3 regions of the Shewanella sp. 125m-1 genome follow, and region 3 is predicted to be linked to each of the others. Evidence: predicted binding sites of a transcription regulator. Region 3 holds the regulator's gene; each other region holds the start of a gene.
What was found. The regulator MetJ, encoded in region 3, represses methionine synthesis genes. The targets are predictions, from matches to a motif close to TAGACGTCTAGACGTCTA.
Positions count from the first base shown of each region.

Region 1: the regulator MetJ is predicted to act here: its motif matches at 2,130-2,147, upstream of metH (methionine synthase).
Region 2: the regulator MetJ is predicted to act here: its motif matches at 2,108-2,125, upstream of serA (phosphoglycerate dehydrogenase).

Region 1 covers NZ_JBRILT010000003.1:91,903-96,064, forward strand. Annotated here, with positions in the region: gene ACVBIK_RS02565 (ABC transporter ATP-binding protein) at 1-671, opposite strand, end outside; cobalamin riboswitch at 882-1,036, opposite strand; gene ACVBIK_RS02570 (histidine phosphatase family protein) at 1,383-2,015, opposite strand; gene metH (methionine synthase) at 2,303-4,162, shown strand, end outside.
Region 2 covers NZ_JBRILT010000035.1:14,010-18,171, reverse strand. Annotated here, with positions in the region: gene ygfZ (tRNA-modifying protein YgfZ) at 1-475, opposite strand, end outside; gene serA (phosphoglycerate dehydrogenase) at 688-1,917, opposite strand; gene ACVBIK_RS14740 (DUF2238 domain-containing protein) at 2,174-2,779, shown strand; gene ACVBIK_RS14735 (response regulator transcription factor) at 3,043-3,714, shown strand.
Region 3 covers NZ_JBRILT010000048.1:11,884-16,045, forward strand. Annotated here, with positions in the region: gene ACVBIK_RS17255 (LysR family transcriptional regulator) at 1-87, shown strand, start outside; gene ACVBIK_RS17260 (conjugal transfer protein TraF) at 296-1,489, shown strand; gene ACVBIK_RS17265 (sulfite exporter TauE/SafE family protein) at 1,499-2,230, opposite strand; gene metJ (met regulon transcriptional regulator MetJ) at 2,414-2,728, opposite strand; gene metB (cystathionine gamma-synthase) at 2,939-4,099, shown strand; gene ACVBIK_RS17280 (bifunctional aspartate kinase/homoserine dehydrogenase II) at 4,115-4,162, shown strand, end outside.

The sequences.
Region 1 (4,162 bases), on a different contig from region 3:
AGGAGGAGTTCATCACACAGTGCACTGGCAAGGTTAAGATCATGAATAGAGGTGATAACGGTGATATTGAGACTGCGCAGTAGCTCTAAGGTTTGGATCTGATAACGAATATCTAAGTGATTTGTCGGCTCATCGAGAATAAGTAGTTTAGGGCGCTGCACAATGGCGCGAGCAATCAAGGCACGCTGCTTTTCACCGCCCGATAAGCTCTCATAGGCTTGATTGGCTTTATCTTCAAGACCTACTTTTTCAAGTGCTTGTGCGATCACAACGCGATCGCTGCGGCTAGTAAAATCAAAGGCACTTTTATGAGGCGTTAAACCTAGGCCGATAAGTTGCGCAGTGGTCATCTCGAAATGATGGGGGGTGTCTTGCAGTACCACGGCGATTTGCTGGGCAAAAGCTTTAGCCGATAGCGCGCTAATATCTTGCCCAAACAAGTTAATACAACCCGTTGTTGGCTTAATGAAGCGATATAAGCAGCGCAGTAGACTGGATTTCCCTGCGCCGTTAGGCCCTATAATGCCCAGCATCTTACCTTCAGCTAAGCTAAAGTCGATTGCCGACAAAATGGCTTTACCATCCAGTTGCCAGCCTAAGTCGTTAACAGACAGCACTGTTTGGGTTTTAGCTTCAGCGTGAATCTGCTGCTTTAATTGCGAATTAGCCATTGCAGCCATTTACCCATTGTTTGAAAAAACGGGCATCGAATAAGCAAGCATCATATAAACAGGCCTTTAGCAAGCCTCGATCTAGGTCTAGATCTAGGTCTAACAACCAAGCATGGAACTTCATTTTATTCTCTCCCTCGAGTCGCCCGCACGAGTTTATGTGTATATGGATACACTTTTTAATTATCAACACGTACTGAATGATACGTAATGAACAACATAAGTTAGGCAGGTATCTGACTTGGAAGCGCAGCCCTATGGCTAACCTTCCCTACAGTTGCGGGTACAGTCCGGACTAAGCGGCGAATAACTGCCAGCCTCCGGTTCCCTTTATGCTGTTAAGCACCTAACTTTCATTTTTTAGCTATCTTTTATGCTAAGAGCAAACGCAGCCTTTAACGCAAGCAGCGCTACATAAGATAACGCCGCAGTTTAGCATCATACCAGCAAGGCTGATATCACCTTTGTTTTATAAATAAAACCAAGATTGACGGGCTAAAGCCCGACCTACGATAAAAAGGTTCTAGGTTCTAAGCTCTAGGTTCTAGGTTCTAGGTTCTAAGCTCTAGGTTCTAGGTTCTAGGTTCTAAGCTCTAGGTTCTAGGTTCTAGGTTCTAGGTTCTAGGTTCTAGGTTCTAGGTTCTAGATTCTAGGTTCTAAGCTCTAGGTCCTAGGTCCTAGGTCCTAGGTCCTAGGTCCTTCTTTAAACTTCTACCGCCAATTTAGGGTCATGAACTGCTTATTATCATTGTGCAGCACATCAATCACTACCGTGGCCGCGTAAGGCAATTTAAGCGAGGTGTAAAAACCCGCACACAGACTGACGTCCAGAGCTTTACTCATTAAATGACGTATTACGCCACCGTGAGTCACCACTAATACCGTCTTTCCTTGATGCAGCTCAAGCATCGCCTGCCAGGCTTTATCGATACGCGCCTCAAAATCTTGCATAGACTCGCCATGAGGCGGCGATAACAACCAAGGGTTTTTCCAGTAGTTATCAAGCGCGGAGCCACAAGTTTGATAAAGCGCGTCGAAGGTTTGTCCGTCCCAATCGCCGAAGTTCAGCTCTTTAAAACCTGCTTCAATAGAAAAGTCTAAATCATGCTCACGAGCCAATTGCTCTGCGATGTTGGCGCAGCGCTGAAGCGGTGAACTAATCACACTATTAACAGTAAAACCAACGGTAAAATCGACTGACAAATCGGTTAAGCATAAGGCGGAAAATGCCTTTTTCATCTGCAACTGACCAAGCTCAGTTAACGCAACATCAACTTGGCCGCGTAAAATATTGCCACCATCGCATTCGCCGTGCCGAAGTAAAATCACCTTAGTGGTTTGCATTATACCTGTTGACCTTCATTATTTATCAGCAACTTAGTTAAAATTCATTGGCTTTTAATGCTGAAAAAGTATCATGCTTTAGCACTTGCACTTTTTATCGCCTCTCACGTATTATGGACGTCTATACGTATAAATGTCCAAACAAAATAAAAGGTCACTAATAATAAACGACCTTAACTGAAAATAACGGACATGATTTACACCAGATCTAGGTAAGTTAAGTATTCAGAGACTTATTTTGCTTGGTATTACAAGAATAACGATTTGCGAACTGGTAGGAATTATCTATGGCAACCTGTACCCCAACACATGCCTTGAGCGCAGTAGCACATACTCAAGACTCTGCCGACAAGGTTTTAGCAGTACTTACCCAAAAGCTTCAAGATGGGATCCTTATCCTCGACGGCGCGATGGGCACCATGATCCAAGATCGCAAATTTGAAGAAGATGAGTTCCGTGGTGAACAGTTCAAAGACTGGCATTGTGATGTAAAGGGCAACAACGACATGTTGGTGCTCACCCAAGCCGATGCTATCAAGCAGATCCATAAAGACTACCTGTTAGCCGGCTCTGACATCATAGAGACCAACACCTTTAATGCCACCCGCATCGCCATGGCCGATTACGACATGCAGGAGCATTCAGCTGCGATCAACTTAGCGGGTGCACGCATTGCACGCGAAGCCGCCAATGAAGTTGAAGCAGAGACGGGTCGCCAATGTTACGTTGCAGGGGTACTTGGCCCAACGAACCGCACTTGCTCCATTAGTCCAGATGTTAATGATCCCGGCTTTCGTAACGTTAGCTTTGATGAGCTGGTTGAAGCCTACATCGAGTCAATCAACGCGCTAATTGCAGGCGGCTGCGACATCATCATGGTCGAAACCATTTTTGATACGCTAAATGCCAAAGCCGCATTATTTGCGATTGAAACGGTGTTTGATGAACAAGGATTCCGTCTACCGATTATGATCTCGGGGACGATTACCGACGCCTCAGGGCGTACCCTTACCGGACAAACTACCGAGGCTTTTTATAACTCACTGCGCCACGTTAAGCCTCTGTCTATCGGCCTTAACTGCGCCCTTGGACCAAAAGAGCTTCGACCATATGTAGAAGAGCTGTCAAAAATATCTGAATGCTTTGTGTCGGCGCACCCAAATGCTGGTCTACCAAATGAATTTGGTGGCTACGATGAAACTCCAGAGCAGATGGCGGAAATCATTGAAGAGTGGGCCGAAGAGGGCTTTTTAAATATCATTGGTGGCTGCTGTGGTACCACGCCTGATCATATCCGCGTTATTCGACAAGCCGTTATCAAGCACCCGGCCCGCGTACTGCCCGACATCCCAGTTGCATGTCGTCTATCAGGGCTTGAGCCACTGACCATTGATGCCAACTCGCTATTTTTGAACGTAGGTGAACGCACTAACGTAACCGGATCGGCTAAGTTTTTACGCCTGATCAAAACTGGCGAATATGAAGAAGCGCTGTCGGTTGCCCGTGAGCAAGTTGAAAGCGGCGCACAGATAATCGATATCAACATGGATGAAGGCATGCTTGATGGTGCCGAAACCATGCATAAATTCCTCAACCTTATCGCCTCTGAGCCTGATATCTCGCGCGTACCGATTATGATCGACTCCTCTAAGTGGGAAGTGATTGAAGCGGGCCTTAAATGCATTCAAGGTAAAGGCATCGTTAACTCTATCTCGCTGAAAGAGGGTGAAGAAAAATTCATCGAGCAAGCAACCTTAGTTAAACGCTACGGCGCTGCGGCAATTATCATGGCGTTCGATGAACAAGGCCAAGCCGACACCAAAGCGCGTAAAATCGAGATTTGTACTCGCGCCTATAACGTGCTGGTAGATAAAGTCGGTTTTCCGCCAGAAGACATTATCTTTGACCCCAACATCTTTGCCATTGCCACAGGTATTGAAGAGCACGATAACTATGCCGTTGATTTTATCGAAGCTACCCGTGAAATAAAACGCACCCTACCTCATGCGATGATCTCTGGCGGCGTGTCGAACGTGTCGTTCTCGTTTCGTGGTAACAACCCGGTGCGTGAAGCGATTCATGCCGTATTTTTGTATCATGCAATTCAAGCAGGCATGGACATGGGTATCGTCAACGCCGGACAACTG
Region 2 (4,162 bases), on a different contig from region 3:
CCACGATATAGCGACCTGAGTCATGGATAATCATGCCGTTATCGATCTGAGTTAGCTCATTATTTAGCTCACCAAATTGCGCAGTTAACCAAGCCTGAGCTTGCTCTCCTGCCACGCCTAGCAATAACCATGCATCAGTGACGTCGCTTAGCTCAGCCTTACTAAATACTGCGTATTTTTGCAGTTGCGGTAGATCCAGTGCCAAGGTGTCTTTTGGCATCATTAAGAAAAGGGTGTCACCTTTAGCGAAGGTTCTAAAGCTGGCCAGCATCTTACCTTTAGGATCACAATGAGCGCCCCAGCGCCATTGGTCGCTTTCAAGCGAGCTGATATCGGTGGTCACTTGGCCGTGAATGAAGCTGCGGCCTTGCTCTCCAGTGACAGAGATTAAGCCTAAGTGTGTTAATTCAGAAAAAAGCAGTTCAGGCTGTTGTCCATTAAGAGGCCAAGTTGGCTGAGAAGTTGACAGCGTCATAAGAGGATCCAAGAATTAAACCAATAAGGACAATGATTGTACCGCTAAAATCTTACTGCGCAAGCGCAGCAGTTCAAACTCATTGCTATCATCAAGACAAAACAAAGGCCGTATAATGTGATTATACGGCCTTATTCAGTGCAGCTTGCTAAAGGACTAGACGTTCAACTTCAGTTAGTGAATTAGACGTTCTTGACCTTTAATGAACTTTATTAGTGAAGCAATCGAGTTCTAATCGTGCCTTCAATAGCTTGCATCTCTATTAGCGCTTCGTCAGCCTTATCAGAATCGACTTCCATCACCACGTAACCAATTTCAGCCGTGGTTTGTAGATACTGAGCAGCAATGTTAATGCCTTTTTCTGCAAACGCGGAGTTAATCTGGATCAAGATCCCCGGACGGTTACGGTGAATATGCAGTAAGCGCGAAGTACCAGAGTGTTGAGCCAGTGACACTTCAGGGAAGTTCACCGCTGTCATGGTTGAACCATTATCTGAGTATTTAGCTAGTTTGCCAGCGACTTCGATACCGATGTTTTCTTGAGCCTCTGCCGTACTGCCGCCCACATGTGGAGTGAGTATGACATTGTCTAGGCCGCGTAGTGGGCTGACAAACTCATCGTCATTAGATTTAGGCTCAACAGGAAACACGTCGATGGCGGCGCCAGCAAGGTGTTGCTCTTTTAGTGATGCCGCTAACGCATCGATATCAACCACTGTGCCGCGAGAGGCATTAATTAAAATGCTGCCTTTACGCATAGAAGCTAGCTCTTCATAGCTAATCATCTCTTTTGTCTGTGGTGTTTCAGGTACGTGTAGGCTCACCACATCGGCAATCGATAGCAGTTGCTGTAGTGAGTGCACTTGCTGTGCATTACCCAGCGGCAGTTTATCTTCAATATCAAAGAAGACAACGCGCATACCCAAGGTTTCAGCAAGAATACCTAGCTGAGTGCCAATATGGCCGTAACCGATAACCCCTAAGGTTTTACCGCGAGCCTCATAGCTTCCTGAAGCGCTTTTTAGCCAGCCGCCACGGTGAGCTAGCGCATTACGCTGTGGGATCCCACGAAATAACATGATGATCTCACCGAGTACGAGTTCAGCTACGCTACGCGTATTTGAGAATGGTGCGTTAAATACAGGGATCCCCAGTTTTTCAGCTGCAGCGAGACTGACTTGGTTAGTACCAATACAGAAACAACCAATGCCAACGAGTTTGTCGGCTTGGGATAATACGTCTTCAGTCAATTGGGTACGGGAGCGGATACCAATAAAGTGGGCATCTTTAGTCGCTGAGGCTAATTCGTCTCCAGCGAGTGATGCTTTGTGATATTCAATGTTGGTGTAACCCGCACGTTCAAATACATCTACCGCAGATTGGTGGACGCCTTCCAACAGCAGGATCTTAATTTTATCCTTGTCCAGCGAATGTTTCGCCATGATTTATGTACCCTTTTAGTTTATATGTATTATGTATACTTAGTGCCACCGCAGAGACGACTAAACTCTACGTTGTAGGAGTGGTTTGGGTATAGACTGTCAATGTACTAAGGACTGCAAAGCCTTCACAACTGATATTTACTTCGAAAGCGTAACAGAGGTAACAAAGTATCACTTTTTTTACTGACTGTGGAGGGCTAGATGGCTAAAGTGTTTATTCTTAATTTAGAACAATATGGTATATGAGGGCGATATTTTGAATAAAAGCGCTGTGTGGCTAGTGATATTCTTCGCAGTATTAATCTGGTCAGGTATTAATCCTAAAGATCAATTTACCTGGTTTTTAGAGGTTGCACCGGCCTTAATTGCATTACCTATTCTGATCTATACCCGCAATAGTTTTGCTTTAACGAGTTTAGCTTATGGCTTGATTTTGATTCACTGCATCATTTTGATGGTGGGTGGACATTATACCTATGCTGAAGTGCCGCTATTTGATTGGATTAGCGACTGGACGGGCGCTCAGCGTAATAACTACGACAAAGTCGGCCATTTTGCTCAAGGTTTTATTCCGACTATTTTGGCCCGCGAGGTATTTATACGTCTCAGTGTTGTTAAGTTAGGTGCTTGGTGTAACTTTCTAGCTATCTGTTTTGCTTTAGCATTCTCTGCTTTCTATGAACTTATAGAGTGGTGGGTTGCGGAGCTGACCGGTGAAGATGCCGAAGCGTTTTTAGGCACCCAAGGGTACGTATGGGACACGCAGTCTGATATGGCAATGGCGCTAGTGGGGGCAATATCAGCCATTCTGTTGCTTAGCCGTTTGCATGATAAGCAGTTGAGCACAAAACTTAGTCAGTAAAAATCATAGTCAGTAAAAATCATAGTCAGTAAAAATCATAGTAGGCTTGCTGGCTATACCAGTTTACCTAGGCATAGACTAGGTAAACTCTGTATACTTCTGCTGCTTATAACGAGTTACATGATGTGGCTCGGGCCAATATTTAAAATCGTGCTTTCGTTCTAAAGCTAACAAGCGTTAATCTGTTCTGGGAATGACTTCAGGATCTAGATTTTAGTTTGTTCTATTTAACGGACAGGCAAAACTTTTCAGGGAGGAAAGTGATGAGAAAAATTGACGAAGTCGTCTTTCTGCATCAAATGGCGTCCCCTTGTCATTTGGCAATACTTGCAGAGTCAATCGGATTAAAAACTCGGGTTATCTCTAATGTAGAACAGCTTGAAGCCAATAGTAGTGATAACTGCTTTTATCTGGTTTCTCAACAAGGTGCAGCGCTCGATATTAATGGGATTCCGTTGGTGGCGACTCAATTGGTCAAGCATGTTCCTGTAGCGCTTTATCATGTCGAACGAGAAGGTATTGCTGCAGAAGCTGCATTGCTGCAAGGGATCCGTGGTCTACTGTTTTTGAATGAACGTATGGACCTGCTGCTAACTGGCTTACGTAAGATGTTAGCCGATGAGTTATGGTTCGATAGGCCGTTGATGAGCAGTGTATTGCGTCAATTAGTCAGCAAAATGGATGTACCTGAAGCCTTGACCAGTGAAGAGTCGGAATCACTTGAGGTGCTAACTAATCGTGAGAAAACCATTATTCAATTGGTATCGAGTGGCGCACGCAATAAAGAGATCGCAGGTAAGCTGAGTATTAGCGAGCATACGGTTAAGGCACATATCTCTTCTATATTTAGAAAAACTCAAGCGAGAAATCGTGTAGAACTGCTGCGCTGGGCACAATCATTCCAGAGCCAACTTAATCTATATGCATTGAACTAATGAATTTATCAGTATTGAGCATAAACTCACACGACTAACGTTACTCTGAACATCGCTTTGAACTGTAGTGGTATAGTTAATTTTAACATAGCTCTGAGCATGGTCAGGCTTAATTTAAGCTCGTTAACACTGTATCGGAAGCGCTAAAGCTCACCTTTTAGGCGTGTTTTGGCGTCCGACTTCTGCACTCAGTGACCTTACAAGCGAACAAGCATTACATCATCCATTCACCTTAAATACGTTTGCTAAAAACACGCTAAGATTTAATCTCCGCTTAATATCTAGCATTTTTAATAGGTGCGTAAGTAAGAGTTTGCGTTAAACACTAAGTTAGCCATCAAATATGATAATTTTTAGTCATTAGTAAAGTTATAAACTTTCAGTTTTGTATTTTTTGGATCTGAAATTAGTCATTTTGTGACTAATTAAGCTTTGTTCTTGCGAGTGA
Region 3 (4,162 bases):
GATCAGTTTCAACCAGCTCGATTAAGGCAGTTTATTGATTTCACTACACAGCACTTTATGGAATATGTGGCGTTGCCAAAAAATTGAATTGAATTAATTTTGATCCCCCTTTAATCGGTTTGTTACTGATGATTGGGGTGGCAAACATTTTGCTATATAAATGTTTATTTAAAGTTAAATTTGTCATCCATTTTAGTCGGTTTTGTCTTAGAATATCTTAAGAACAAAAATAACCTTTTTTCGATTTGAGTCGTATTGCTGCTTAGAGCGTTAAGGACATTAAAAGGTGGAATGGATGAACCTAAAGAAAATAGCACTAGCTTGTGCCTTGTTACATTGCTTTTCAGCCCATGCAGGGCAAGAATATTATGAGGCTCGAAGCGATGCTATGGGGGGAGCGGGCGTTGCAGCTTCAAATAAAGAGGGGGCGGCTTTTGTTAATCCTGCCTTACTCGCGATTAATGCGCATAAAGACAATTCTGCAGTACTGCTGATGCCTGTTCTTGGAATCGATATGGCTGATAGCGATGACATGATAGATAAGTTTGATTCGCTGATTGACTCATACGATGGCTTAGCTGATGCGATTGATACGGGCAATAGTGGTGATATTAATCAATTTCGTGATGATTTAGTAGCTGATTTAGAGTCGTTAAAGGGCACTTCAGCCTATGCGAGTGCAGGGCTTGGTTTCAGTGTGGCCATTCCACATCAAAGAATGCCGATGGCAATCTTCTATAAGACTTATGTCAACGCCGTCGGCGTTGCTAATATCGCGCAGTCAGATATCAATACCCTCAATAATTTAGATCCTAATAATCCACCACAAATTTCTGATTTAGACTCTCAAGGGCAAGTGGTAGGCGGCGCAGTATCAGATTTAGGTATTGCATTGAGTTTTCCACTTTCTATCGTCAATATGCCGATTGCAGTGGGTATATCGCCAAAGTTTCAGCGCGTCGACACCTATAACTATATTGCCAATGCGAATAACTTTGATGCCAGTGATTTTGACGACGTTAAGTACCGTAATGATGAGACTAACTTTAACCTCGATATCGGTGTCGCCTTGCAACCATTTGAAGGGCTGACGCTAGGTCTGTCGGGGAGAAACTTGATTAGCCAGGATGTGGATACCATAGAAGTTGAAGGGCAAAAGTTTACCTACCGCGTAGAGCCCTTAGTAACCGCTGGAGTGGCTTATGACTGGAGTATTTTATCGGTAACCACAGATATCGATCTGATTGAAAATAAGAAGTTTAAAGAGCTCGATGGTACTCAATATTGGCGCTTAGGGGGGGAAGTTAGAGCCTTTGATTGGATGTCGCTACGAGTGGGTTATCGCCATGATATGAAAGACTCTACAGCTAATCTCTATTCATTGGGTTCAGGCTTTGCCTTCGGTGATTCGTTTTTCTTAGACTTCACCGGTATGTTTGGTGATGACAATGCGGTAGGAGGCGTGCTGCAAACCTCCTACCATTTCTAACGAGTAACGTTAACCCATTAACTCTATCGTTGATTTAATGGTTAGGATAAGCGCACTGCCGCCACATAAAGCCAGAGTTAACGCTCTGGTTTTTTGTTTGTCGACTCGTCCTACTAATCGCCCTGCCACGATATATCCCAAAATCACAGAGGGTAATAGCATTAAAGAGATATAAAAGTGATGCAAGGTCAGCAAGCCTGCAAATGCCAAAATGATCAAAGCAATCATCGAGCTAAAGATAAAAAAGGCCGATAGAGCGGCGCGAAATTGGCCTGCATCTTTACCTGAAAGCAAGATGGCCAGTGGCGGACCGCCAATTGCTGCAATATTGCCAAAAATACCCGATAAAATGCCTGCGATAAATAAGCTAAATCGATTCACTGGAATGCTAAATTTCATCAAGCTTAAACCAACCGCCAATGCCACAATCGCGGCTATCGCCAGACCTAAAATCGGTTGCGGCGCAATTAAAATCAACGTCGCGCCGAGTATGCCGCCAGGAATACGACCTAAGAGTGCATATTGCAGGCCATTAAACTCAAGCTGACCTCGCTCTCTAAATAGGGTCAGCAGTGCAATAGAGAATCCCATCATGATAACAGGTGCAGGTACTAGGCTCGGATCGACGATATACAGCAAGGGGCTTGCAACGACGGCTAGGCCAAAGCCGATAAGACTTTGGGTTAGTGCGCCACAAAAGATAATCAGTGAGGCAAGTAGTAATGTAATGGGTTCGATCATCTGTTTATCCAGCCAAGACGGCTTATATGGGAACGAATATAGGTTGGCCTATCAGTGACGATGGCGTGAATCGATTTACAGGCAAACTATCAGTCGGCTACACGTTTATAGTGGTATAGAAGCAGATAAGGACTGCTAAGCAGTCCTTATCTGGAGATCATGTTTGTCGATAATCAATGAAGATTATTCAAGTTCTTCCCACTCAATGCCCATTTCATCCATTAGACGTTTAACCTCAGCAGGCATGCTGTCGGGTTTATCTTTAGTTAGATCGGCATCGTTTGGCAGTGGCTGGCCTGTGTATGCATGCAGGAATGCTTCGCACAACAGTTCACTGTTTGTGGCGTGACGCAAGTTATTCACCTGGCGGCGTGTGCGTTCATCGGTAAGTACTTTAAGTACTTTCAAAGGAATGGACACAGTAATTTTTTTCACTTGTTCATTCTTTTTGCCGTGTTCAGCATATGGGCTGATATAATCGCCATTCCACTCAGTCATTGACTCACCTGTAATTTCAAAATTCGGGGCAGATTTTAACCCTTTAAATTGTGCAGTCAAATTATTGCCTCTTATTTATGATAAATGCAAATAGATTTCTATATGCATGGACGTCTAAACGTCTAAAGTGGTTGACGAGGAGGATGTGCTTAGGTACATTTAGACGTCCAGACATCTCTAATAAGAAAATCAGTAACTAAGGAGTAGTACATGACCGAGCGTAAACTTGCCACCGCGGCAGTGCGTCAAGGCATTGAGTCCGATAGCCAACATGGCGCTGTTGTACCGCCAATATACCTGTCAACTAACTACTCTTTTGATGGTCATAAAAATCCAAGAGACTTCGATTATAGCCGCTCGGGTAACCCAACTCGCTCCATTCTTGGCGATGCGATTGCCGAACTTGAAAAAGGTGCGACGGGAGTGGTGACTTGCACTGGTATGGCGGCAATCACCTTGGCGACAAATCTACTCGGGCCAGATGATTTACTTGTCGTGCCACATGACTGTTATGGCGGCAGTTACCGTTTATTTACTAACCTTGCCAAGAAAGGTCAGTTTAAGTTGCTAGTAGTGGATCAGACTGACTCACAGGCACTTAATCAGGCGATAGCGCAAAAACCTAAGATGGTATGGTTAGAAACACCGTCGAACCCCTTACTTCGCGTGGTCGATATTGAAGCTATCAGTTCGGCTAGCCATGAAGTCGGCGCGTTAGTCGTCGTCGATAACACTTTTCTGTCACCTATTTTGCAACAGCCGTTATTACTTGGCGCCGATATCGTGATCCATTCTACGACAAAATATATTAATGGTCATAGTGATGTGGTGGGCGGCGCTGTTGTGGCTAAAGATCCTGAAGTCGGAGAGTTGCTGCATTGGTGGTCAAATACATTAGGGCTAACGGGCTCAGCATTTGATAGTTATCTCACTTTGCGCGGAATTCGCACACTTGCAGTACGAATTCGCGAACATCAGGCGAATGCGCAACGAATTCTTGATACCCTAGTCAATCATAAAGCTGTATCCAAAATTTATTACCCAGGACTTAAAGATCACCCGGGGCATGAGATTGCGGCCAAGCAGCAAAAAGGTTTTGGCGCCATGTTGAGCTTTGAGCTCCAAGGTGGGGAGCCCCAGTTGGTGGAGTTCTTAAAAAATCTTAATTATTTTTCAGTTGCAGAAAGTCTTGGCGGCGTTGAAAGTTTAGTGGCCGTTCCTGCGACCATGACACATAGGGCGATGGAGCCAGAGGCTCGCGCTGAAGCTGGCGTAAAAGATACGCTTATCCGTCTTTCTGTTGGTATCGAAGATGCTGACGATCTTGTTGCCGATATTGAAGCTGCGCTTAATGCTGCAGCCGCTTGTTAATTAAAGGGGTATACGATGGCACGCTGTCACTTACATAAATTTGGTGGCTCAAGTCTAGCGGAT